DNA from 4 places in the Nocardia sp. NPDC052566 genome. Region 1 is predicted to be linked to each of the others. Evidence: riboswitches for the same ligand, from Rfam matches in the RefSeq annotation. Region 1 holds a riboswitch; each other region holds the start of a gene.
What was found. Region 1 has a riboswitch for S-adenosylmethionine ahead of ACIG5A_RS13980 (amino acid ABC transporter permease). Riboswitches for the same ligand answer to the same signal wherever they lie in the genome.
Positions count from the first base shown of each region.

Region 2: linked by a shared signal. The riboswitch ahead of ACIG5A_RS20160 (rhodanese-like domain-containing protein) and the one ahead of ACIG5A_RS13980 (amino acid ABC transporter permease) in region 1 are both predicted to bind S-adenosylmethionine.
Region 3: linked by a shared signal. The riboswitch ahead of ACIG5A_RS15280 (aminotransferase class V-fold PLP-dependent enzyme) and the one ahead of ACIG5A_RS13980 (amino acid ABC transporter permease) in region 1 are both predicted to bind S-adenosylmethionine.
Region 4: linked by a shared signal. The riboswitch ahead of ACIG5A_RS18660 (bifunctional o-acetylhomoserine/o-acetylserine sulfhydrylase) and the one ahead of ACIG5A_RS13980 (amino acid ABC transporter permease) in region 1 are both predicted to bind S-adenosylmethionine.

Region 1 covers NZ_JBIUAF010000002.1:1,503,191-1,509,052, reverse strand. The annotation lists gene ACIG5A_RS13995 (carotenoid biosynthesis protein) at 1-606, shown strand, start outside; gene ACIG5A_RS13990 (LppM family (lipo)protein) at 657-1,397, shown strand; gene ACIG5A_RS13985 (glycosyltransferase) at 1,401-2,546, shown strand; SAM riboswitch class I at 3,263-3,355, shown strand; gene ACIG5A_RS13980 (amino acid ABC transporter permease) at 3,535-4,515, shown strand; gene ACIG5A_RS13975 (amino acid ABC transporter ATP-binding protein) at 4,512-5,285, shown strand; gene ACIG5A_RS13970 (ABC transporter substrate-binding protein) at 5,305-5,862, shown strand, end outside.
Region 2 covers NZ_JBIUAF010000004.1:101,032-106,893, forward strand. The annotation lists gene ACIG5A_RS20150 (RpiB/LacA/LacB family sugar-phosphate isomerase) at 1-409, opposite strand, end outside; gene ACIG5A_RS20155 (O-succinylhomoserine sulfhydrylase) at 494-1,708, opposite strand; gene ACIG5A_RS20160 (rhodanese-like domain-containing protein) at 1,749-2,165, opposite strand; SAM riboswitch class IV at 2,276-2,391, opposite strand; gene ACIG5A_RS20165 (hypothetical protein) at 2,455-2,901, opposite strand; gene ACIG5A_RS20170 (FAD-dependent oxidoreductase) at 3,162-4,550, shown strand; gene ACIG5A_RS20175 (amidohydrolase family protein) at 4,624-5,496, shown strand; gene ACIG5A_RS20180 (DUF456 domain-containing protein) at 5,498-5,862, opposite strand, start outside.
Region 3 covers NZ_JBIUAF010000003.1:244,566-250,427, reverse strand. The annotation lists gene ACIG5A_RS15295 (2-oxo-4-hydroxy-4-carboxy-5-ureidoimidazoline decarboxylase) at 1-271, shown strand, start outside; gene ACIG5A_RS15290 (YbaK/EbsC family protein) at 315-791, shown strand; gene ACIG5A_RS15285 (flavin reductase family protein) at 860-1,411, shown strand; gene ACIG5A_RS15280 (aminotransferase class V-fold PLP-dependent enzyme) at 1,442-2,761, opposite strand; SAM riboswitch class IV at 2,809-2,922, opposite strand; gene ACIG5A_RS15275 (LysE family translocator) at 3,404-3,958, shown strand; gene ACIG5A_RS15270 (DHA2 family efflux MFS transporter permease subunit) at 4,106-5,530, opposite strand; gene ACIG5A_RS15265 (MarR family winged helix-turn-helix transcriptional regulator) at 5,612-5,862, shown strand, end outside.
Region 4 covers NZ_JBIUAF010000003.1:1,072,236-1,078,097, reverse strand. The annotation lists gene ACIG5A_RS18675 (NADP-dependent isocitrate dehydrogenase) at 1-451, opposite strand, end outside; gene ACIG5A_RS18670 (MFS transporter) at 755-2,251, opposite strand; gene ACIG5A_RS18665 (TetR/AcrR family transcriptional regulator) at 2,384-3,163, shown strand; SAM riboswitch class IV at 3,211-3,321, shown strand; gene ACIG5A_RS18660 (bifunctional o-acetylhomoserine/o-acetylserine sulfhydrylase) at 3,405-4,733, shown strand; gene ACIG5A_RS18655 (homoserine O-acetyltransferase) at 4,849-5,862, shown strand, end outside.

The sequences.
Region 1 (5,862 bases):
GTGGCGCTGGCGTGGACCGGTGGGTTGTATCCGGTGTGGGTGGTGGCGGGGATGCTGGTCCGGCGGACCAGCGCGCGGATCGGGTTGACGGCGGCGGGCGCGGTCGGCTGGGATCTGTTCCTCGACCCGCAGATGGTGGCCGACGGGCAATGGACATGGTGCGCCGACTCTCCGGGGCTGCCCGGCATAGCGGATATCCCGTACACGAACTACCTGGGCTGGTTCGCCGTCGCGCTGATCATGGCGACGCTGCTGGCGATATGGGAGCACGCGGCGCATGCCGGACCCGCTGCGGCGGCGGGCACATCGACCGACGCTGCTAGGCGGACACTTTTCGCCTCCTTGCGGCGAAATTTGCCACTTCGATACGAGTTGTGTCCGGCCAGACCCGCTCACTCCGCATCGGCAAACGTGGTGCCGGTGACCATCTTCCTGTGGACCTGGCTCGGGTCCGCCCTCGCACACGCGGTATTTCTCGGCCTGCCGTATTCGGCCTGTTACGGCGGAATCGGGTTGGGGGTGCTCGGGGTTCCGCTGCTCGTGCGGCTGATTCGGGAGCGCCGGGGAAAGAGCGGTGGGCGAACCGCCCGTCGCGTGGCAGTCTGACGGGCTCGCCTGGCACGATGTGAGCCGTGCAGCCGAGTCCTCTCACCACGATGCCCGATGCCCAGGCCCGACCGTCGAAGCGGTCGCACCACAGGCGCGTGGCCGCGGCCGTTCTTCTGACGGCGCTGCTCGCGCCGCTGCTCGCGGGATGCCTGCGGGTGCAGGTATCGATGGGTGTCTCCTCCAACGACAGAGTGTCCGGCCGGATCGTCGCCGCGGCCGTCCCCGCCGACCCCAAGGACAAGGGGCCGCAGCTGAAGCAGCCGGAGGCGCTGGCGGGCAAGATGCGTGTCGAGCCGTATTCGCAGGACGGCTACGTGGGCAGCCAGGTGTTCTTCGAGGATCTGTCCTTCGGCGAGGTGCAGCAGCTCGGCGGACTGTCCGAGCAGACGCAGGGCATGTTCTCGCTGCAGTTCCAGCGCGCGGGCGATCTGGTCAGCATGACCGGGCGGGTCGACCTGAAATCCCTTCCGCCGCACGGCTCCGACGTGCAGTTCACCATCGCGTTCCCGTCCAGGGTGGCCAAGACCAACGGCAACCGCGAGGACGATTCCACGGTGTCGTGGAAGCTACCGCCCGGCGATGTGTCGACCTTGCGCGCCGAGGTGAGCTACGCCGATCCGAACACCCGCTCGTTCGCGGGCTGGGCGGGCATCGTCGGCGGGATCACGCTGGCCGTCGCCGCGATCGTCGCGGCCGTGGCGTACATGAACCGCAATCCCGCGATGCCGCGCACCCCGGAATCCGGTTTCTCGCTGTCGCGGTGGTGGCACGAGACGACGGGCCGCTGAGCCGTGCTCTTCCGCGCCGCCGCGCGGGCGGGCGCGGGTGTCGCGGCCGCCGGATGCGCGGTGGCGCTGTACAACTGGGCCACGGTGCGGCGACTGCCGCGGCGGCCCGCGAGCGTGATCGAGCCGATTACCGTCTGTGTGCCCGCCCGCGATGAGGCGTCGCGACTACCCGGGCTGATCGCGGATCTGCGCGCGCAGGTCGGCGTGCCGCGGCTGCGGGTGGTGATCCTCGACGACGCCTCCACCGACGGCACCGAGGCCGCGGCGCTCGCCGCCCTCGGCGATGACCCTCGCTTCACCGTGATTCGCGCGGAGACCGAACCTGCGCCCGGCTGGACCGGAAAAGCCGCGGCCTGCGCCAGGCTGGCCGAGGATGTGACGACCCCGGTACTGATCTTCCTCGATGCCGACGTGCGGCTGGCGCCCGCCGCGATCGCAAGCGCGGCAAGCGAATTGCGCAGACAGGGCGGCGCACTGCTGTCCCCATGGCCGCGTCAGGACTTCGGTTCGGTATCCGAGGCGCTGGTGCAGCCGCTGCTGTGCTGGTCGTGGGCGTCATCGCTGCCGATGACACTCGCCAACCGCAGCCTGCGCCCCGCCACCGCGGTGGCCTGCGGACAGTTCCTCGTCTTCGATACCGCCGCCTACCGGGCCATCGGCGGCCACGCCGCGGTCGCCGCCAGTCCTACCGAAGACCTGGATATCGCACGCGCCCTGCGCCGTTCGGGCCGCCGCACCGCACTGGTCGCCGCCGGAGATCTGGCAAGCACCCGAATGTACTGCGACGCAACCGAGCTCGAATCCGGCTACACCCGCTGGCTATGGTCCGCCTACGGCGGTTCCCGCCTCGGCGGTGCCGCGGTGGGAACCGTTGCCGCTCTTGCCTATTGGCTACCACCCCTGGCCGCCCTGTGCGGCAAGGGCGCAACCCGCCGCGCCGGGCTCGCCGGATACCTCGCCGCCGTCACCGCCCGCCTACTCGCCCGCGCCACCGAACGCGGCGCCCCCATCACCCGCCCCGACCTCCTCGCCGCCCTGGCCCACCCCCTCTCCATCGCCGCCTACCTACGCCTCTGGACCCGCTCGCACCAAGCGAACCGTCGCGCCGCCCTCCAATGGAAAGGCCGCCCCCTCACCGCACCCCACTGACCACGCCCCATCGCCGAGCGCAGTCGAATAGCCGCCCTGCACGGCGTGTCGCACGGCCATTCGACTGCGCTCGGCACAAGAGAGTGAGCGGCGGAGCGCATCCGCGGCCGGGTGCGAAACCGAACCAACGCGGCCCGTGCACTCATTCATCTGCCGCGCACGGAATAACGCGAGAACCGCAGCGGGGCGCCACCATCCGTGCGCGGCACCTAGCTTGCGGGCAGTAATAGTTGCGGACGTTCGTCGAGCGCAGTCGAATGGCCGCCCTACATCGCGTGTCGCACGGCCATTCGACTGCGCTCGACAGAAGGGGCGGGCGGCGGAGGGGATTCGGCGCTGGATCAGGGCAGTCTCGCGCGCTCATTTGTCTGACGCGCAGGGGGTAATGGGATAACTGCGGCGCGGCGGCGCGATTGGTGTGCGGCAAGAGTTGCGGGTATGTGCTCGAGGGAAGGGGGCAGGCCGCGGAGTGCATCCGGGGGCAGTGTTGTCGCGCGCACTTGTCTCCGCCGCGCACGGAATATCGCGGTAGTTGCAGTGCGGTCGGGGCGGGGCAACCGGGTGGCGTGTGGCATGTGTTGCGGGTGTTCGTCGAGCGCGGGGCAACTATCGCTGAAATGGGGGGTGGCGGCAAGGGCTACGTTCAGCGTGATTTCTACCCTTCCGGGCGGTCTTCTCGGGGCGCATTATTCTTCGGCGCGCCTTCCGACGCGTGCAGACCATCCAGAGCGATCGAGAGACCTGGCTCTATGACGTCGCAGCAACCCCCCGTTCGCGGGTGCGGGTGCTTCCGCCGGGAACGATGGAGGAACGAAATGAACTACCGCACCATCGATTTCTCCAGGCGGCGGCATATCGATCAGTGCCGGATCACCTCGACCGGCTGTTGCCGGTGAGACGCAGCCAGACTGTGCACCCGTCGCTGGCCGGGTGATGCGACCGGCCCGAGGGCACGGTCTCGTTCGTTCTCCTGTTTGGGATCCCCGCTATGAATGCGTCTCTCGCACCCGATGTCGCGATACCCGGCATTTCGGGCGCGCGCTCGGTGGCCGACGCGCCGCCGACGGTGGCCAACGCCCGTCATCCGTGGCGCTGGGTGGTCAGCGCCGCCATACTGGTGCTGCTCGCCCAGTTCGCGCACGGGCTCGTCACCAATCCCGGCTGGGACTGGCCGACTTTCGCGAAGTACTTCACCGCGCAATCGGTGCTCTCGGCGCTGAAGGTGACGCTCGAGCTGACCCTGTGGGGTACGGCGCTCGGCTTCCTACTCGGCACCCTGCTCGCGGTGGCACGACTGTCGAACAACCCGGTGCTGCGGGTGATCTCATGGGTCTACATCTGGGCGTTCCGTTCGATTCCGCTGATCGTGCAGCTGCTGTTCTGGTTCAACATCGCCTACCTGTATCAGCGGCTCTCGGTCGGGATCCCGTTCGGCCCAGCCTTTTTCAGCTTCGAGGTGAACGGGGTGATCAGCGGGTTCAGCGCGGCGGTGATCGGTCTCGCGCTGCATCAGGCGGCGTATTCGGCCGAGATCATCCGCGCGGGCTTCCTTTCCGTCGATGACGGCCAGCTGGAGGCGGCCGCGGCGCTCGGCCTGCCGCGCTGGCGGCAGTTCCGCACCATCGTGGTGCCGCAGGCGATGCGCTCGATCCTGCCCAATGCCACCAACGAGGTGATCAGCCTGTTCAAGGGCACCTCGATCGTGTCGGTGATGGCGATCGCCGAGCTGTTCTACCAGGTGCAGGTGATCTACGGCCGCAGCGGCCGGGTGGTGCCGCTGTTGATGGTTGCCACGGTCTGGTACATCGTGCTGACCACGATCCTGTCGGTCGCGCAGTACTACATCGAGCGGCATTACGCGAAGGGCGCGCATCGCACGCCACCGCCGACACCGCTGCAACGAGTGCGGCAGAAGGTCCGTGACATCGCCGCCGCGAGCGCGGCCGCACCGCGCGGAGCCACCCGATGACGGCGCCGAGCACACCGGCGGTGCATGTCACCGGCGTGCGGAAATCCTTCGGCACCACCGAGGTGCTGCGCGGTATCGATCTGACCGTGCGCACCGGCGAGGTGGTCGCCGTGATCGGCCCGTCCGGCTCCGGTAAATCCACTCTGCTGCGCGTGCTCAACCATCTCGAGACGCTCGACGCGGGCACCGTGTACATCGACGGTGAGCTGATCGGATACCGGTTGCGCGGCAACAAGTTGCACGCGCTGTCCGAGACCGAGGTGCGCAGGCAACGGTCCAGGATCGGGTTCGTCTTCCAGCAGTTCAACCTGTTCCCGCATCTGACCGCGCTGGAAAACGTCGCGCTCGCACCGATTTCCGCGCAGCGCCGCCCGCGCGCCGAGGTCGAGCGGGAGGCGCGGACCCTGCTGGAACGCGTCGGCATCGGTGAACTCGCCGACGCCTATCCGCGCAGGCTCTCCGGCGGGCAGCAGCAGCGCGTCGCCATCGCGAGGGCGCTCGCGTTGCGGCCGCCGGTCATCCTCTTCGACGAGCCGACCTCCGCCCTCGATCCCGAGCTGGTCGGCGAAGTCCTCGATGTCATCCGCGATCTCGCGCACGGCGGCACCGCGCTGGTGATCGTCACGCACGAAATCGGTTTCGCCCGTGAGGTCGCCGACACCGTGGTGTTCCTCGACGCGGGCGCGATCGTCGAACAGGGCCCGCCCGCCGCGGTGCTCGACGATCCGCAGCACCCGCGCACCCGCGCCTTCCTTTCCCGAGTCCGTTGATCCCATGAACAGGTACCCGATGAGAATCCCCGCCCTGATCGGCATTGTCGCTACGGTCGCCGTGCTGGCCACCGGCTGCGGCAACGATCCCGACGCGGACGCGACGACGCAGACCGCGGGCTCGGTCACCTATGACCTGAGCGCCGCACAAACCGGACGGGTACGTGCGGCCAAGGTCGACGACATCGCCGCCCTTGTCCCGCAGGCCATTCGCGATCGCGGCGTCCTGCTGGTCACCGGATCGTCGGGCACCGTGCCGCCGCTGCGCTTCTACGCCAACGACGACAAGACGGTGATCGGCTCCGAAATCGACTTCGCGACACTCGTCGCCGACAAGCTCGGCCTGAAAGTCGATGTCCAGGTGGCGGATTGGTCGCAGAACTTCGTTCGCGTCGATTCCGGCGAGGCGGACGTGTTCATCTCCAACGTGACGGTTACCGAGGAGCGCAAGGAGAAATACGATTTCGCCACCTACCGCACCGACACCGTCGCGCTGGAGGTGCCGCAGTCGAGCACCCTCGACTACAAGGACCGTAAGTCACTGGCGGGCAAGCGAATCGGTGTCGGCACCGCGACC
Region 2 (5,862 bases), on a different contig from region 1:
TGGCTTGATCGTCCGCATCCGAGCTCGGGGCTGTGGTGAACCAGGCGTCGAGGATTTCGGTGAGTTCGGCGCTGGAAGTCGAACGCAGGCTCAGGGCTAGCACATTCGCGTCGTTCCATTTGCGAGCGCCCGCGGCGGTGGCGGCATCGGCGCACAGCGCGGCGCGAATACCCGCGACCTTGTTCGCCGCGATCGAGGCGCCGGTACCCGTCCAGCAGCAGACGATCCCCTGCTCGGCCCGCCCCTCGGCGACATCGCGCGCCGCCGCCGCACTGGCCCAGGCCCAATCGTCGCGCTCGTCCTCGGACAGCGCACCGTGCAACACCGCCTCGTGCCCGCGCTTGCCGAGTTCGGCGACCAGTTCCTCGGCCACCCCGACTCGCTCGTCCACAGCTACCGATATCCGCATGTCACAAGGGTAATCGGCGCGATTCCAGCAGGACGCGAAAGGCGCGGGCCCCGAGGGAACCCGCGCCTTCGACGAAACCGGTGGCTAGCTCAGAGCGTGGTCGAGGTCGCCGAGGAGGTCCTCGACGTCTTCCAGGCCGATCGAGATGCGGACGACGCCGTCGGTGAGACCGATGGTGGCGCGACCCTCCGGGCCCATGGCGCGGTGCGTCGTGGTGGCCGGGTGGGTGATCAAGGTTTTGGAGTCGCCGAGATTGTTGGAGATGTCGACGATCCGCAGCCGGTTGAGCACCTCGAAGGCACGCTTCTTGGCCTCGTCCGCAGGCGCGTTCAGCTCGAAGGTGACCACGGTGCCGCCGCCGCTCATCTGGCTGGTGGCCAGGTCGTATTGCGGATGTGATTCCAGGAACGGGTATTTCACCCAGGAGACCGCGTCGTTGCCCTCCAGGAACTGCGCGACGCGCAGCGCGGAGTCGGTGGCATGGCGCACCCGCAGCGGCATGGTTTCCAAGCCCTTGAGCAAGGTCCACGCGTTGAACGGGCTCAGCGCCGGACCGGTATGGCGCATCAGCTGTTTCACCGGACCGTCGATGTAGTCCTGCGCGCCGAGGATCGCGCCACCGAGCACCCGGCCCTGGCCGTCGATGTGCTTGGTGCCCGAGTAGACGACGACATCCGCGCCGAGCTCGAAGCCGCGCTGCAGCAATGGCGTGGCGAAGACGTTGTCCAGCACCACTTTCGCGCCCGCGGCATGGGCCAGCTCGGTCACCCGGCGGACGTCGACGAGTGTCTGCATCGGGTTGGCGGGCGTCTCGAAGAACACGGCCTGGGTCGGCACCGAAAGCGCCTGCTCCCACTGGTCCAGATCGTCACCGTCGACGAAGACGGTCTCGACTCCCCACCGGGGCAGGATCTCGTTGCAGACCACGAAGCACGAGCCGAACAGGCTGCGCGCGGCGACAAGTCGATCGCCCGCGCCCAAAAGCGCACCGAGCGCGGTGAATACGGCCGACATACCGCTCGCCGTCGCGAAACAGGCTTCGGCGCCGTCGATCAGGCGCAGCCGCTCCTCGAACATGGCCACCGTCGGGTTGCCGTAGCGGGAGTAGACGAAATGCTCGATCTCGCCGGTGAACGCGGCCTCGGCCGCCTCGGCGCTCTCGTAGACGAAGCCGGAGGTCAGGTACAGCGCCTCGCCGGTCTCCTCGAATCCGGAGCGGCGCAAGCCGCCTCGGACGCCGAGCGTCGCCGGGCCGACGCCTTCGGGCAGCGGCTTGTCGAACGCACCACCGGTAATCACGATTGGCTCCTATCGGCCGAGCACGAACAGCACACGTTGCTCATGACTGCCGCCACGGCAGCCCGATGGCGCGCCAGCCCGTGCCGCCGCGGTGCCCGGAGGCGTCGAGTCCGCCTTCGAAACCCTCTAGCACGTTGTAGGAGTGGCCGAATCCGAGCCCGGTCGCGACGGTGGCCGCCCCCTGGGAGCGCTGACCGGAACGACACAGGAAGACGACGGGCGCCTCCTTGTCGCGGCCGTCGAGCGCCTCGCTGAGCTGCTCGGCGAACGCGCCGTTGCGCGTTCCGGTGCCGTCCACCCATTCGATCAGCACGGTGGGCCGCTCGATCGAGCTGGTGTCGGGCACGCCGACGAAGCGCCATTCCGCCTCGGTGCGCACGTCGACGAGGACGGCTTCCTGGTTGTCCCGCAATAGCTCCCAGGCCTGCTGCGGGGTGATGTCACCGGCATAACTCACTGCACGACCTCCTTGAGACGCGACTCGCCTTGCGTCGAAGGCGTGCATTTGATGGTTCGAGACGAGTAAGCGAGGAGTGTGTAATGGTCACTCATGTGGACCTCCTGTGGAATCCGCACTTGCCGCGCCCGGGTTCGGCGCACGGCCAGGTCGTCACCCGGAGCACCCCACCGCGGAGGAGGGTTGCCGACCAGCTAGCCGGGGCTTGGAACTGGCACTCATGACCTTCGGTTGAGATTGCAACGACGAGTGCCGCCGTGTCAAACGCCCTCTCAAAGTGCGGGAATACTCAGTTGCAGACCAGCCACTTGTCGCCCGAGCGCGTCAGATTCCAGGTCGAGGTGGTCTCCGCGCCATCGATCTTCACGGTGACGGTGGCCTTCCCCCGATTGCCGTCGACCGCCGGATTCTCCAATTTCGTGATCTCGACGGTCTTTCCGGCAGGCCGCCCGGCCAGCGGTGAACGCTTCGGATCGAAGCCCTGGCAGCCGGTGCCGGGCGGCGGCACCAGGTCGGTCGTATTGCTGCCCTCGACGAAATTCCGCACCGCGGCGGTGATCTTGTCCGATTCTGTGACATTTTTCTCAGCGGGCGAGAGCAGCCCGCCCGCCACGATGGCGCCGAGCACGACCACGGCGAGCACCGCGGCGGCGATGAACGGCACGATACTGCGCTTGTCGGTCTGGTCGACGGTGATGACTTCGTCGTCCTCGGGGGTCGGCTGCTGCTCGGTCATGCGTCGATGATGGCGCATGGCATCCACCCAGTTCACCGCACCGCGGTAGTAGGTATGTGACACCACCGATAGAATCGCGAGACCACGGCCTGCTGTCATAGCCATAACGACAGCTCACAACCGCGGCGACCTGGGACCGTAGCCACGAGCCAGCATTCACCAGCGTCCGCATCGTCAGGTGCAAGCAAGCGGTGCGCCAACTTAGCCTAAGCTAAGACGGACGCCATTAACTTTCTCGACCATAAGGGTGCGCGTAAAAGATGACCGAACAGACCGCAGGGACCCGACCGCTCCGCATCGCGATTGTCGGCGCAGGCCCGGCCGGTATCTACGCCGCCGACGCTCTGATGAAGTCCGACGCCGAGGTGAGCATCGACCTGTACGAGCGCATGCCCGCGCCGTTCGGCCTGATCCGCTACGGCGTCGCACCGGACCACCCGCGCATCAAGGGCATCATCACCGCACTGCACAAGGTGCTCGACAAGCCGCAGGTCCGCCTGCTCGGCAATATCGACTACGGCGTCGACATCACCCTCGACGACCTGCGCACGTTCTACGACGCGGTGATCTTCTCGACCGGCGCGAACGCCGACCGCGCACTCGACATCCCGGGCATCGACCTGGACGGCAGCCACGGCGCCGCCGATTTCGTCTCCTGGTACGACGGCCACCCGGACGTGCCGCGCGAGTGGCCGCTCGAGGCCGAGAAGGTCGCGGTGCTCGGCGTCGGCAACGTCGCGCTCGACGTCGCGCGCGTGCTGGCCAAGACCGGTGACGAACTGCTGCCCACCGAGATCCCGCCGAACGTCTACGCGGGCCTCAAGGCCAACAAGGCGCTCGAGGTGCACGTGTTCGGCCGCCGCGGTCCCGCGCAGGCCAAGTTCACCCCGCTGGAACTGCGCGAGCTCGACCACTCGCCGACCATCGAGGTCATCGTCGACCCCGAGGACATCGATTACGACGAGGGCTCCGAGGCAGCGCGCCGCCACTCCAAGCAGGTCGACATGGTCGCCAACACGCTGGAGCAGTGGGCGATTCGCGATGCGGGCAACCGGCCGCACAAGCTGTACCTGCACTTCTTCGAGTCGCCCGCCGAGGTGCTCGGCGCGGACGGCAAGGTCGTCGGCCTGCGCACCGAGCGCACCCAGCTCGACGGCACCGGAAACGTCAAGGGCACAGGCGTTTTCAAGGAGTGGGATATCCAGGCCGTGTACCGCGCGGTCGGCTACCTGTCGCAGAACATCACCAACCTGCCGTTCGACGAGCAGGCGGGCACCGTGCCGAACGAGGCCGGTCGCGTGATCGGCGACGAGGACGCCGACGGCGCGGCACGCTACATGCCCGCCACCTACGTCACCGGCTGGATCAAGCGCGGCCCGGTCGGCCTGATCGGCCACACCAAGGGCGACGCCAACGAGACGGTGGCCTGCCTGCTCGACGACAGCGCGAACTTCACCCCGGCGCCGAAGCCCGAACTCGAGGCCGTCACCGAATTCCTGGAGTCCAAGGGCATTCCGTTCACCACCTGGGACGGCTGGTACCGCCTGGACGCGCACGAGCGCGCGCTCGGCGAGCCGGAGGGCCGCGAGCGGGTCAAGGTCGTGGAGCGCGAAGACATGCTGCGCGCCAGCGAGCCGCACAAGGTCTGACGCACCACTCCCGGGGCGGCGAACACGCCGCGACGAGGGAGCGGCAGACCGCACACCGTGGCATTCTGTACAAGTGTTCGATGCCCATGTCCACATCATCGATCCGCGGTTCCCGCTGGTCGAGAACGACGGATACCTGCCGGAGCCCTACACCCTGGCCGATTACCGAAAGCGCATGTCGCGCTTCGACGTTGTCGGTGGCGCGGTGGTCAGCGGCTCCTTCCAGGGCACCGATCAGAGCTACCTGAAGGCGGCGCTGGCCGAGCTGGGCACGGACTGGGTCGGGGTGACGAATCTGCACCTGGACGCGACCGACGAGGAGATCGCCGAGCTGGACCGGGTCGGCGTGCGCGCGATGCGGTTCAACCTCAAGCGCGCGGCCGCCGACATCACCGGCATGACGCTGCTCGCGCTGCGCGCCCATGAGCTGGCAGGCTGGCATGTCGAGCTGTACATCGACGGCCAGATGCTCGCGTCGTTGCAGCCGGTGATCTCGAAACTGCCCGCGCTGACCATCGATCATCTCGGCATGTCCGATGAGGGCCTGCCCTATCTGCTGGATCTGGTCGATCGCGGAACCCGGGTCAAGGCAACGGGTTTCGGGCGGGTGTCGATGAACGTCGCGGACACCATCCGCCGGATTCACGCGGTCAATCCCGGCGCGCTCATGTTCGGTACGGATCTGCCGGGCACCAGGGCGGGCCGTCCGTTCCGTGACTCCGATGTCGATCTGATCTGCGATGTCGTCGGCAGCGATATGTTCGCCGTGCTCGAGGACAACGCGCGCGCCTGCTATCGGCTGCCGGTCCGCGAACGGCCGGTCCCCGCCGATCCGCGGCCCACCCTCCCGTTGCGCGGCGCCGACCAGCCGACGCTACCGCTGCGCCGCGATCAGCTGCCGAAAGTCGAAGTGACGGATACTATTCCGTTCCCGGCCATCGAATAGCTCAGGTGATGAGCGCGCCCGCCACCCAGACACCGGTGGCGAGCAGGGCGCCGAACAGTTCGATCAGCATGGACAGACCGACGCCTTTGAGCGCGTGCACGGTCGCGGGCCAGGCCTGATTGTGCGCGCGCAGCCGGTGCAGTTCCGAAACATAAACGCCGAGAACGAATCCCAGGAACAGCCCGACCACGGGGATCACGAAGAAGCCGACGATGCCGAGCACCGCGCCGAAGAACAGCGCTCGGTTGGAGACACCTGCTTCCTTCATGTTCTTCCCGGGCCAGGTGTACTTGACGACGCCGGAGAGCACGAGAAGCGCTGTGCTGATGGCGAATACGGTCCACGCCGTGGCGCCGCCGGTCATGA
Region 3 (5,862 bases), on a different contig from region 1:
CGGTCGCGCCGTACACGCGCTGTTCGAATGCTGCTGCAACGTCACCTGGGCCGCACAGATCGCCGACGCGCGCCCCTTCGCCGATCGCGAGGCACTGTTGACCATGGCGGATGTCGAACTGCTCGCGCTGTCCCAGTCGGATCTGGACCGTGCCATCGACGCCGTTGTGCACGAACAGGTTTCGCAACGCGGCGTCACCGAGCTCGCCCGCATCACGCGCACGCGGATCGACCGCATGCTCGGACCGAGCGAGGGCTATCCGGAGTACTGAGATCGACGGGCGTATCACCCGCAATCGCTCTACTCTGGTTGCCATGCGCAGGTCGTCGTTACCACCGGTCGCAACGCGAGTTGCGGACACCCTGATCGCGCGCGGTCATCACGGCGTCATCGTCAACCAGCCCGCTGCCACGCACACCGCCGCCGACGCGGCGCTCGCGCTCGGTGTCGAGTTGGGTGCCATCACCAAATCGCTGGTGTTCCTGCTCGACGACGATCCGGTGCTGCTGCTGGTTTCCGGTGCGCACCAAGTGGATCTGCACAACACGGGCAAGCGGCTCGAAGGCACGCTGACCCGCGCGCCCGCGGCGATGGTGCGCGAGGTGACCGGGCAGCCGATCGGCGGCGTCGCACCCGTCGGCCACCCCACCAACCTGCCGACCTGGGTCGACAACGCACTCGCCGAGCATCGCGAGGTGTGGGCGGCGGGCGGGCACCCGAACACGGTGTTCCGCACCTCGTTCCGCGAACTGGTGCGCATCACCGCCGGGCTGCCGATCGATGTCGACTAGCACGCCACGCTGAAACAAAGATCAGGTGTGATCGAACTGGTTTCAGTGCGCGAGCGTAGTTTCGTCATGTGACCGAAGCACAGCGGCCCGAGGCGGGATTCCAGATCCCCGACGATTTGAGTGGTATCGCCGCGGAGCAGTATCGCGCGGCGATGCGGCACTACCCGGCCGGCGTCACCGTGGTGACCCTGGACTCGGTGGACGGTCCGGTCGGCTTCACCGCCACGTCGTTCGCGTCGCTGTCGATGACGCCGCCGCTGGTCTCGTTCAATATCGCCAACAATTCGTCGAGCCTGTCCGCGATGCTGTCCGCCGATTCCGTGGTGATCCACTTCCTCGGCGAACATCAGCAGCACATCGCGCAGCGCTTCTCCCGCAGCGCGGAGCACCGCTTCCGCGACCGCTCGCTGTGGACCACCCTCACCACCGGCGAACCCGTCCTGCACGGCACCCCGATCTGGGTGCGCGCCGCGGTCGAGCAACTCATTCCGATCGGTGACCACACCTTCGTCGTCGGGCTGGTCACCCGGGTGCACGACAGCACCGACGACAAACCGATCGCCGCGCCGCTGCTCTATTACAACGGCAACTACCACCGGCCGTCCTCACTGGGCGACTGACAGTCGACGCATTCCCGTCGATGCGGCCGCTCAGCCGATGAGGCAGGGCGCAGCGCCGTCGGCGGAATCGGGGTTGAACGGCCGGGTTTCCGGAGTGGGGTTCCACAGGCCGTTGGTGGCGGCGTAATTCCAGCTGGGCCCGGTGGACACGAGAGACGCGACGGCATCGATGAGGCGATCCACATCGGCGGAGGTGGTGCCGAGGCCGATGCTGGCGCGCAGAGCGCCGTCGAGACCGAGGCGAGAAAGCAGCGGATGGGCGCAGAAGCGGCCGTCGCGGACGCCGATGCCGTGTTCGGCGGAAAGATAGGCGGCGACGTGGCCGGGCGCGAAACCGTCGAGGGTGAACGCGACGATGCCGACAACGTCGGGGCTGTCGTCCCAGATGCGCAGCAGGCTGACTCCGGGGATGGCGCGCAGGCCCGCGCGGAGGCGATCGGCAAGCAGGCGCTCGTGTGCGGCGAGTTCTTCCGCGTCGATCGCACACAGCGCGTCGCAGGCGGCGGCGAGCGCGGCGGCGCCGAGCACATTCGGGGAACCGGCCTCGTGCCGCTGCGGCGCGGGCGCCCACTCGGCGCGCTTGGTGGTCACCTCGCGCACGGCGCCGCCGCCCGCCAGGTACGGCTGCGCGGCGTCGAGCCAATCCCGGCGGCCGACGAGCACACCGGCGCCGAACGGCGCGTACAGCTTGTGACCGGAAAAGACCAGGTAGTCGATGCCACTGTCGCGCAGGCTGAGCCGCCGGTGCGGCGCGAGCTGCGCGGCGTCGACCAGGATGCGCGCGCCGCACTGATGCGCGATGGTGGCCAGCCGCTCCAGCGGCAGCACCTCGCCGGTCACATTGGACGCGCCGGTGACGGCGAGCAGCGCCGCGGGCTTGGTGCACAGTTCGGCGATCAGGCGACGGATGGTCTCGTCGACCGTATCCGCGGCCTGCACCACACGGCGGCCGTGCTTGGTCCACGGCAGGAAGTTGGCGTGGTGCTCGATGTCGAGCACCACCGTGTCGCCGGGCACGCAGGCGGCCAGCAGGTTCAGCGAGTCGGTGGTGTTGCGGGTGAACACCACCACCTGGTCGTCGGCGGCATCGAGGAATCGGGTCACCGATCCGCGCGCCGATTCGTAGCACTCGGTGGAGATGCGCGAGGCGTAGCCCGCGCCGCGGTGCACGCTCGCGTAGAACGGCAACAGCTGCGAAATCCGGTCGGTGACCTGCTTCAATGCCGGTGCGCTCGCGGCGTAGTCGAAGTTCGCGTACGTGGTGGTTCCGCCCTGAACGAGCGGGACGCGCAGGTCGGCGCCGGATACCTCGGCAATGGCGGCACAGGTCTGGTCGGCAACAGCGGTCATCACGAAATCCCATCGGCTCCGGGACCCGCAATCGGGGAGAATTGTCGAGTCCGCGCTTGCCGTGCCCGGTCGGACATCGGCCTGGTCGTCACCCGGAGCACCCCACCGCGGAGGAGGGTTGCCGACCAGCAAGCCGGGGCTATGCGCTGGTACTCATGACCTGTCCCCGAGATTGGCAGATGTCACGCCGACCTGTCAACCCGGGTTCGCGATCGGTCATCCGGGCGAACGGAGATCGTCCCGGCCCCGGCCACACGCCGTCGCTGACCTTCGCGACTTCCCGGCTGCCGCATCCGCCAGCGCGATTCAGCGGCGCGAAACACCCCGCTGCTCGCCTTCCAGCAACACGACCGCAAAGGGCGGTGCGCCCGATCCCGAGTTCCGCGCGGTGCGGTCACAGCGGCCGGAACGCTCGTGTCGACAGCCGCGCACCATGTCCACGTTCGCGCCGAACGGCCAGCTCAGTCGGTCGCGCGACCAGGATCGAGCAGGCCTGACACACGGAATTGTGTTGCCAATCGTGAGGATCTGGGGTGCGATCGGTGGGTGTCGCTTTCGCTGTTGCTCAGCTTTATCGGTGTGTGCATCCTACTGTCGATCACGCCAGGGCCGGATTCTTTTCTGGTGCTGCGCTTTTCGATTGTGAGTGCACGACCCGGCATCGCCGCGGCGATCGGATCGGCGCTGGGCGGCATGCTGTGGGCCGTGGTGGTCGCGGCCGGTGTCGCGGCACTGCTCGAGCAGTCGGCGACGGCGTATCGCGCGCTCAAGGTGATCGGCGGCATGTACCTGCTGTACCTGGGCGTTCGCGCCCTACTCGACCACCGCAAGCAGCGCAAGGCGGCGCAGGCCGCAGGCGATGAACTCGCCGCGGTCGAGCAGGCTCGAGCGGGAACCCCGGTCCGGCTGCGCAGCGCGTTCACTGCGGGCCTGGTGTCCTGCATGTTCAACCCGAAGGTCGGACTCTTCTACCTCGCGGTCCTGCCACAATTCCTGTCCGAAGTCACCTTCGCCAACACCCTGGCCCTCGGCGCCGTCGAATCCTCCATCGCCGCCGTCGAAATGGTGCTGCTCGCCCTCGCCGCCTCCCGCGCGGTTGCCATGCTTCGCCAGCCCCATGTCCGCGATCGCTTGGAACAGCTATCTGCGGGCATCCTCGCCGCACTTGGTATCGGCACCGCCGCATCCGCCGCCTGACCGCATCCGCCTCGCGGAGTCGAACGCCCTCCCTCGAATCCAGCACGGCGACGAATGCCTTGCCCACGAGGAACGGGCATCCCGCGCCCCCGGCACGGGCTGGGACACGGCTTCGAAGCGCCCGCACATGGTGACACCGGTTCGGCGCTACGGGATCCGGCGGGATTCCGCGCGCCACAGGAAGATCGAGCCGATCAGCGAGATCGACGTCGCCCCGGTCAGCCACCAGAACGCCTGGCGGAAGCCAGCATCGAGAGCAAGTCCGGCTGTCGTCGCACGATAGAGGACCACGGCAAGCAGTGCCGCGCCGACCGAACCACCAACGCGCTGCAGGATATTCACCATCGATGCCGCATCGGGCAACTGCTCGCGCCGCACCGACGCGTAGGCGGCCGAGACGACCGGCATACCGGTCAGCGCGGTGGCCATGCCGCGAATCAGCAGGAGTACCTGGACGAGCACGGCGTTCGTTGCGGCGTCGCCGAATGCGAACGGCACCGTGACCAGCACATTCAGCGCATTGCCTACCACCGCGATGACGCCGCCGCCGTAGCGGTCGGTGACGCGGCCCGCGATGGGCAGCACAAGGATGCCGCCGATACCGAAGGTCAGCAGCGACAGTCCGGTGGCGATCAGCCCCTGATGGTGCAGCAGCTGGAAGTACAAGGGCAGCAACAGCATCGCCCCGTACAGCGACGCACCGGAGAAGGTGTTCGCGATATTGGCCGTCACGAACACCGGGCTGCGGAACATCGTCATATCGAGCAGCGCACCGCGCCCGCGTGCCGAGCGCAGCACGAACCCGCCGAGCGCGACGGCGCCGACGAGCACCGAAACCCACACCGTCGGCGCGGAGAACGCACCGCGGCTTCCGTATTCACCCAGGCCGTAGACCAGCAGCGACAGCCCGGCGCCGATCAGCACGAACCCGGTGACATCGAATCGCGCGTCGGCCCGCGCGCCCTTGCCCAGCGGAAGCAGCCGCACCGCGAGCACGAAGGCGACGAGGCCGAGCGGAATATTGATCAGGAACAGCCACTGCCAGTCGAGATGGGCCAGCATCACCCCGCCCAGGGTCGGCCCGAAGGCGGGCGCCGAGACCACCGCGATGCCGACAACGCTCATCACCCGGCCGAGCCCACGCGGCCCGGCGACCTGCCCGATCAGCGCCTGCCCGGCGGGCACCAGCAATCCGGCAGACAACCCCTGCGCGATCCGTAATGCGATGAGCCACTCGATATTCGGCGCGAGCGCGCACAGCCCGGACGTGACGGTGAAGCCGACGAGTGCCGTCAGCCATATCCGGCCCATCCCGAACCGGCGGCCCAGCCAGCCGACCAGCGGCAGCGTCACCGCGAGCGCGAGCAGATAGGCACTGGCCACCCACTGCGAACTATCCAGTGTCGCACCGAGATCCGTGGCGATGGTGTTGAGCCCGATGTTGACGAGCGAGGTGTCGAGCATGCTCATCACCGCGCCGAAGACGACGACACCCGCGACCCGCCACACGTGCGCGGGGATGGCCTCGAGCACGGGCTCGGCGGGTGCGACCGCCGTCTTGGTATCCGTCATGGATCCTCCGCTATTTGTAGATCAACTAGATTGTGGAGGCTATCAACAATCTTGTAGCTCAACAATAGATATAATTTCCGGATGCCCCAGGAGCCCCTCCACCCCCGCGGCCTGCTTCGCTTCCCGACCTACGCGCTCGGCAGGCTGCACAAGGCCGTGCACGCCGAGCTGGGCACCTCACTGCGTGAACATTGGGTCCTGGTTTTCCTGGAGGAATCCGACGAGCTGTCCCAGCAGCAGGTGTCCACCGCGATGGGCATCGATCGCAGCGAGGTGGTCCGGCTGATCGACGGCCTGGAGAAGTCCGGATTCGTCGTGCGCACCAGAGATTC
Region 4 (5,862 bases), on a different contig from region 1:
TTCCGGCCTGGTACACCTTGAAATCGGTGGCGCGGTACTGGTCACCGAAGGCGTGGCGGCCGATGATGATCGGCTTGGTCCAGCCGGGCACCAGGCGCGGCACGTTGGAGATGATGATCGGCGCGCGGAAGATGGTGCCGCCGAGGATGTTGCGGATCGTGCCGTTGGGCGAACGCCACATCTTCTTCAGGCCGAATTCCTCGACCCGGGCCTCGTCCGGGGTGATGGTGGCGCATTTCACGCCGACGCCGTACTTCTTGATGGCGTTGGCCGCGTCGATGGTGACCTGGTCGTCTGTCTTGTCCCGGTACTCGATGCCGAGGTCGTAGTACTCGAGGTTCACGTCGAGATACGGATGGATCAGCTTGTCCTTGATGAACTGCCAGATGATCCGGGTCATCTCGTCGCCGTCGAGTTCGACGACGGTGCCTTCAACCTTGATCTTGGACATGGATCTTCGTGTCCTCCTAGGATGGTGCCCTCATTGCACGGCCAGGCGAACACGCTTGTGAGCGGACCCCAGCTGTTCCAACAGACAACGTATATGCCACGCGTTGTCGGCGAGGCATGTGGTGCAAACAAGACAAGCGTACTGCTGCTAACGATCTCCTCGCGCGGGGAGCCCGAGTTACTCGCAAGTAAGCAGCGAGTACTCGCCGCGCCGTCATCGAGACGACAACCAAGACTCCCATAACCCGCTGGTAAAAGACGAGGTCCGCATCACAAGTGATGCGGACCTCGTACCGTACTGTCGTCAGACTCCGACGTGGATCGGGCGCGCCCCGTCCTCGGCGCCCTCGATCAAGCTCGACGGCTTGTCCCGGATCATGAACGCGATCACCGGCACGGCGGCGAGGAAGAATCCGGCGCCGACGTAGAACGCCACGTCGTAGCTGTGGATCGAGGCGCGGGCGATCAGGTTGTCGATCGTCGCGTGACCCTCGGCGTAGGACTTGGCGGCCTGCACCGAGATCGTGGTCAGCAGCGCGGTGCCGACCGCGCCGCCCACCTGCTGCGCCGCGTTGAGCAGCGCGCTGGCCACGCCCGAGTCCTCCTCCTCGACCTGGTGCAGCGCCACCGTCTGCATGCCGACGAACAGCGGGCCCATGCCGAGCGCGATCAGCACCTGGGCGGGCAGCACGCTCGCCGCGTAGCTGTCGCCGTAGCCGAGCTGGGCGAGGAACAGCAGGCCTGCCACGCCGAGCACGGCGCCGACGACCATCAGCGGCCGCGGGCCGAACTTGGGCAGCAGCGCGCTGGTGATGCCCGCGGAGATCGCGATGCCCGCCGGGAACGGCAGGAAGGCGAGGCCCGCCTTCATCGACGAGTATCCGAGCGTGACCTGGAAGTAGTAGCTCAGGAACAGGAACATCGCGAACATGGCGATGGGCACGAGCAGCGCGGCGAGGAAGGCGCCGCCACGGTTGATCTCACCCGGAATGTGCAGTGGCAGCAGCGGATTCGCCGAACGCCGTTCGATCGACACGAAGGCGGCGAGCAGCGCGACACCGACGACGAGCAGGCCGAGGGTACTGCCGGCCAGCCAGCCGTCCTCCGCGGCGCGGGTGAAGCCGAACACGATCGCGATCAGGCCGAGCGTCACGGTGACCGCGCCAGGCACGTCGTAACCGCCGGTCCGCGGAGCGGGCACATCCTTCACCACCCACGCCAGCGCACCGATCAGGGCGAGCAGCGCGATCGGGGTGTTCACCAGCAGGCACCAGCGCCACGAGGCGTATTCGGTGAGCGCGCCACCGGCGATCAAGCCGAGCGCCGCGCCGCCCGCGGAGATGCCCGCGAACACACCGAACGCCTTCGCGCGCTCACCGGGCTCGGTGAAGGTCACCGAGAGCAGCGACAGCGCCGCAGGCGCGAGCAACGCCGCGAACGCGCCCTGCAGCGCACGCCCGGCGAACATCTCGATGCCGTTCTGCGCCAAGCCGGCCAGCGCGGACGCCGCCGCGAAGCCGACGAGACCGACGATGAAGATCTTGCGCCTGCCGACGTAGTCGGCGAGGCGGCCGCCGAGCAGCAGCAGGCCGCCGAAGATCAGCGTGTACGCGGTGAGCATCCACTGCTTGTTGCTGTCGCTGATGTCGAGGTCGTGCTGCGCGAACGGCAGCGAAATGGTCACGATGGTGGCGTCGAGCACCACCATGAGCTGGGCCAATGCGATGACCCCCAGGGCGAACCAGCGCGCCCTGCTGTCTTGCTTCCCCGGAACTGCCCCCACCGGTGCGGTCTCCGCCACCTTCGTCTCCTCATCTCTCACTTACCGAGCCATACTGTCATTTGGCGACATTTGTCGTCAAGAGCAAAATGTCAGCCTCAGACATTTGACGGTTACGGACAGAAGAACGGCCGGTTGCGATAGGCTGTGCGCATGCTCGAGTCACCAGCGCAGACCGGCGAGAGCGTCATCGCGGACCCGACCGCGAGCGCCGAGAACACCGCCGCCGACCAGCCAGCAGCAAATCGAAAGCAACCCATCGGCCCGGTCGGCGACCAGCCCGCACAGCTCGGCCTGCGTGAACGCAAGAAGCAGCAGACCCGCACGCGGATCATCGAGGTGGCACTCGATCTCTGCGCCGCGCACGGCTTCGACGCGACGACACTCGAGCAGATCGCCAACGCGGCCGATATCTCCGCGCGCACCATCAACCGGTACTTCGAGACGAAAGAGGACATCATCCTCGGGCCGGTCTTCGACTTCGGCCGCGAGGTCGCCGAGGCGCTGCGCGGGCTACCGCCGCGCGACAACCAGCTGGAGTCGCTCTGCGAGGCCTTCCTACAGGTGGTCGATCGGGCCGCGCTCGGCGAGGGTCCGGTGCCGTTCCGGCAGTTCCAGCAGCTGCAGCGGATCATGCGCGCCACACCGTCGGTGGCCGCGCGGCAGCACGAATTCGTCGAATCCAAGAACGCGGCGCTCACCGACGTACTCGCCGAACGGCTCGGCGTCGCGCGCGACGCGATGTCGGTGCGGATGGTCCTGTCCACCTGGCAGCTGATCGGCCAGCTCGGCATGGAGTGCTCCGTCGACGCGGTGATCGCCACCGATCTGCCCAATGCGGCCGAGGCCGCTCGTTCCGCGCTCACGACCGCCTACGACGAGTTCGTGCGTAGCTGTGGCGGGGCACGACCCGTCGACGCGTTCGTGAAATAGCGGACAGATTTCGATCGTCGCGCCGCCGCCGGTTACCATGTGCGTCAGGTCATGAGTGCCAGCGCGAAGCCCCGGCTCGCTGGTCGGCAACCCTCCAGCTGCGGTGGGGTGCTCCGGGTGATGACCGGGCTCCCGATGGTCGGGAGCAAGCGCGCTGTCAGGAGGTTCGTCGAAATGTGTTGTTGTCCACACACACCTCGATAACAGACCTTCCTGCGCACACATCAGTTGGAGTTGAGACATGAGTGACCCCATCGCGCCCGCGTTCGACCCCGCGCTCTGGTCCTTCGAGACCAAGCAGATCCACGCGGGCCAGACACCGGACGAGAGCACCGGCGCCCGCGCACTGCCGATCTACCAGACGACGTCCTACGCGTTCCGGGACACCGATCACGCGGCCGCGCTGTTCGGGCTGGCCGAGCCGGGCAATATCTACACCCGGATCATGAACCCCACTCAGGACGTGGTCGAGCAGCGCATCGCCGCGCTGGAGGGTGGCGTCGCGGCGCTGCTGCTCGCCTCCGGGCAGGCCGCGGAGACCTACGCGATCCTGAACCTGGCCTCGGCGGGCGATCACATCGTGTCGAGCCCGCATCTCTACGGCGGCACCTACAACCTCTTCCACTACTCGCTGCCCAAGCTCGGCATCGAGGTCTCCTTCGTGGACGACCCGGACGATCTGGCGCAGTGGCAGGCCGCCGTCCGCCCGAACACCAAGGCGTTCTACGGCGAGACCATCGCCAACCCGAGCAGCGCGGTGCTCGACATTCCCGGCATCTCCGGTGTCGCGCACGCGGCCGGGCTGCCGCTGATCGTCGACAACACCGTCGCGACGCCGTATCTGATCCAGCCGCTGGCGCACGGCGCCGACATCGTTGTGCATTCGGCGACCAAGTACCTCGGCGGCCACGGCGCCGCGGTGGCCGGCGTGATCGTCGACGGCGGCGCCTTCGACTGGACCGTGCGCGACGCGAACGGCGAGCCGCGCTACCCCGGCTTCACCACCCCGGATCCCAGCTACCACGGCGCGGTGTTCGCCGATCTCGGCGCGCCCGCCTTCGCGCTCAAGGCGCGCGTGCAGCTGCTGCGCGATCTCGGCGCGGCGATCTCGCCGTTCAACGCGTTCCTGATCAGCCAGGGCATCGAGACACTGAGCCTGCGCATCGAGCGGCACGTGGCCAACGCGCAGGCGGTGGCCGAGTTCCTGTCGACGCATCCCTCGGTCGACGCGGTGTACTACGCGGGCCTGCCGGATTCGCCCTGGTACGACCGCGCCAGGCAACTCGCGCCGAAGGGCGCGGGCGCGATCGTCGCGTTCGAACTGCGCGGCGGTGTCGACGCGGGCAAGAAATTCGTGGACGCGTTAGCCCTGCACAGCCACGTAGCTAACATCGGGGATGTGCGTTCCCTGGTGATCCACCCGGCATCGACCACGCACTCGCAGCTGACGCCGGCGGAGCAGCTCGCCGCGGGCGTCACGCCTGGGCTGGTCCGGCTCGCGGTGGGCATCGAGGGGATCGCCGACATCCTGGCCGATCTGCGGGCCGGCTTCACGGCGGCGGCATCATGAGCGCGCGCAGCGAGCGAACCGAAGACACAGCACCCCCGGGCGCGACGGAGCCGAGCGCCAGCGAGGCGGAGGCGTGACCGTGGATACCCAACCGAGCACTTTCCGGTCGTCCGGGGTGGCGCTGCCACCCCCGGACGGGCGGCTCGGCATCATCCCGATCGGGTCGGTCCGGCTGGAGAGCGGCGCCGTCATTCCGGACGTGCACCTGGCCGTGCAGCGCTGGGGCGAGCTGTCCCCCGCGCTGGACAATGTGGTGCTCGTCGAGCACGCGCTCACCGGCGATTCACACGTCACCGGCCGCCCTGACGACATCCACGCGCTGCCGGGCTGGTGGGACGGCATGGTCGGTCCCGGCGCACCGCTGGACACCGACGAGTGGTGTGTCATCGCGACGAACGTGCTCGGCGGCTGTCAGGGCAGCACCGGCCCAACATCGCTGGCCCCGGACGGAAAGCCATGGGGCGCACGGTTTCCGGAGATCTCCATCCGCGACCAGGTGACCGCGGAGGCGGTGCTGCTCGACCTGCTCGGCATCGGGCGGCTCGCCGCCGTCGTCGGCGGGTCGATGGGCGGCATGCGGGTACTGGAGTGGATGGTCGGCACGCCCGAGCGCGTCGGCGCCGCGCTGGTGCTCGCGGTCGGCGCGCGCGCCACCGCCGATCAGATCGGCACCCAGACCACCCAGATCGCCGCCATCAAAGCCGATCCGGACTGGCAGGGCGGCGATTACCACGATTCCGGCCGCGCACCGATGACCGGTATGGGCCTGGCCAGGCGCATCGCGCACCTGACCTACCGCACCGAAGCCGAACTCGACCACCGCTTCGAGAACAGCGCGCAGGCCGACGAGGATCCGTGGCGCGGCGGCCGCTACGCGGTGCAGAGCTACCTGGATCACCAGGCCGAAAAGCTGTGCAACCGTTTCGATCCCGCGACCTATGTGCTGTTGTCGGAGGCGATGAACCGGCACGATGTCGGCCGTGGGCGCGGTGGTGTCGCGGCCGCGCTCGCCGCGACGCCGGTACCGTGCGTGGTCGGCGGCGTCGATTCCGACCGGCTGTATCCGCTACGGACGCAACAGGAATTGGCCGATGGCCTGCCCGGCTGCGACGGGCTAGAGGTCGTGCAC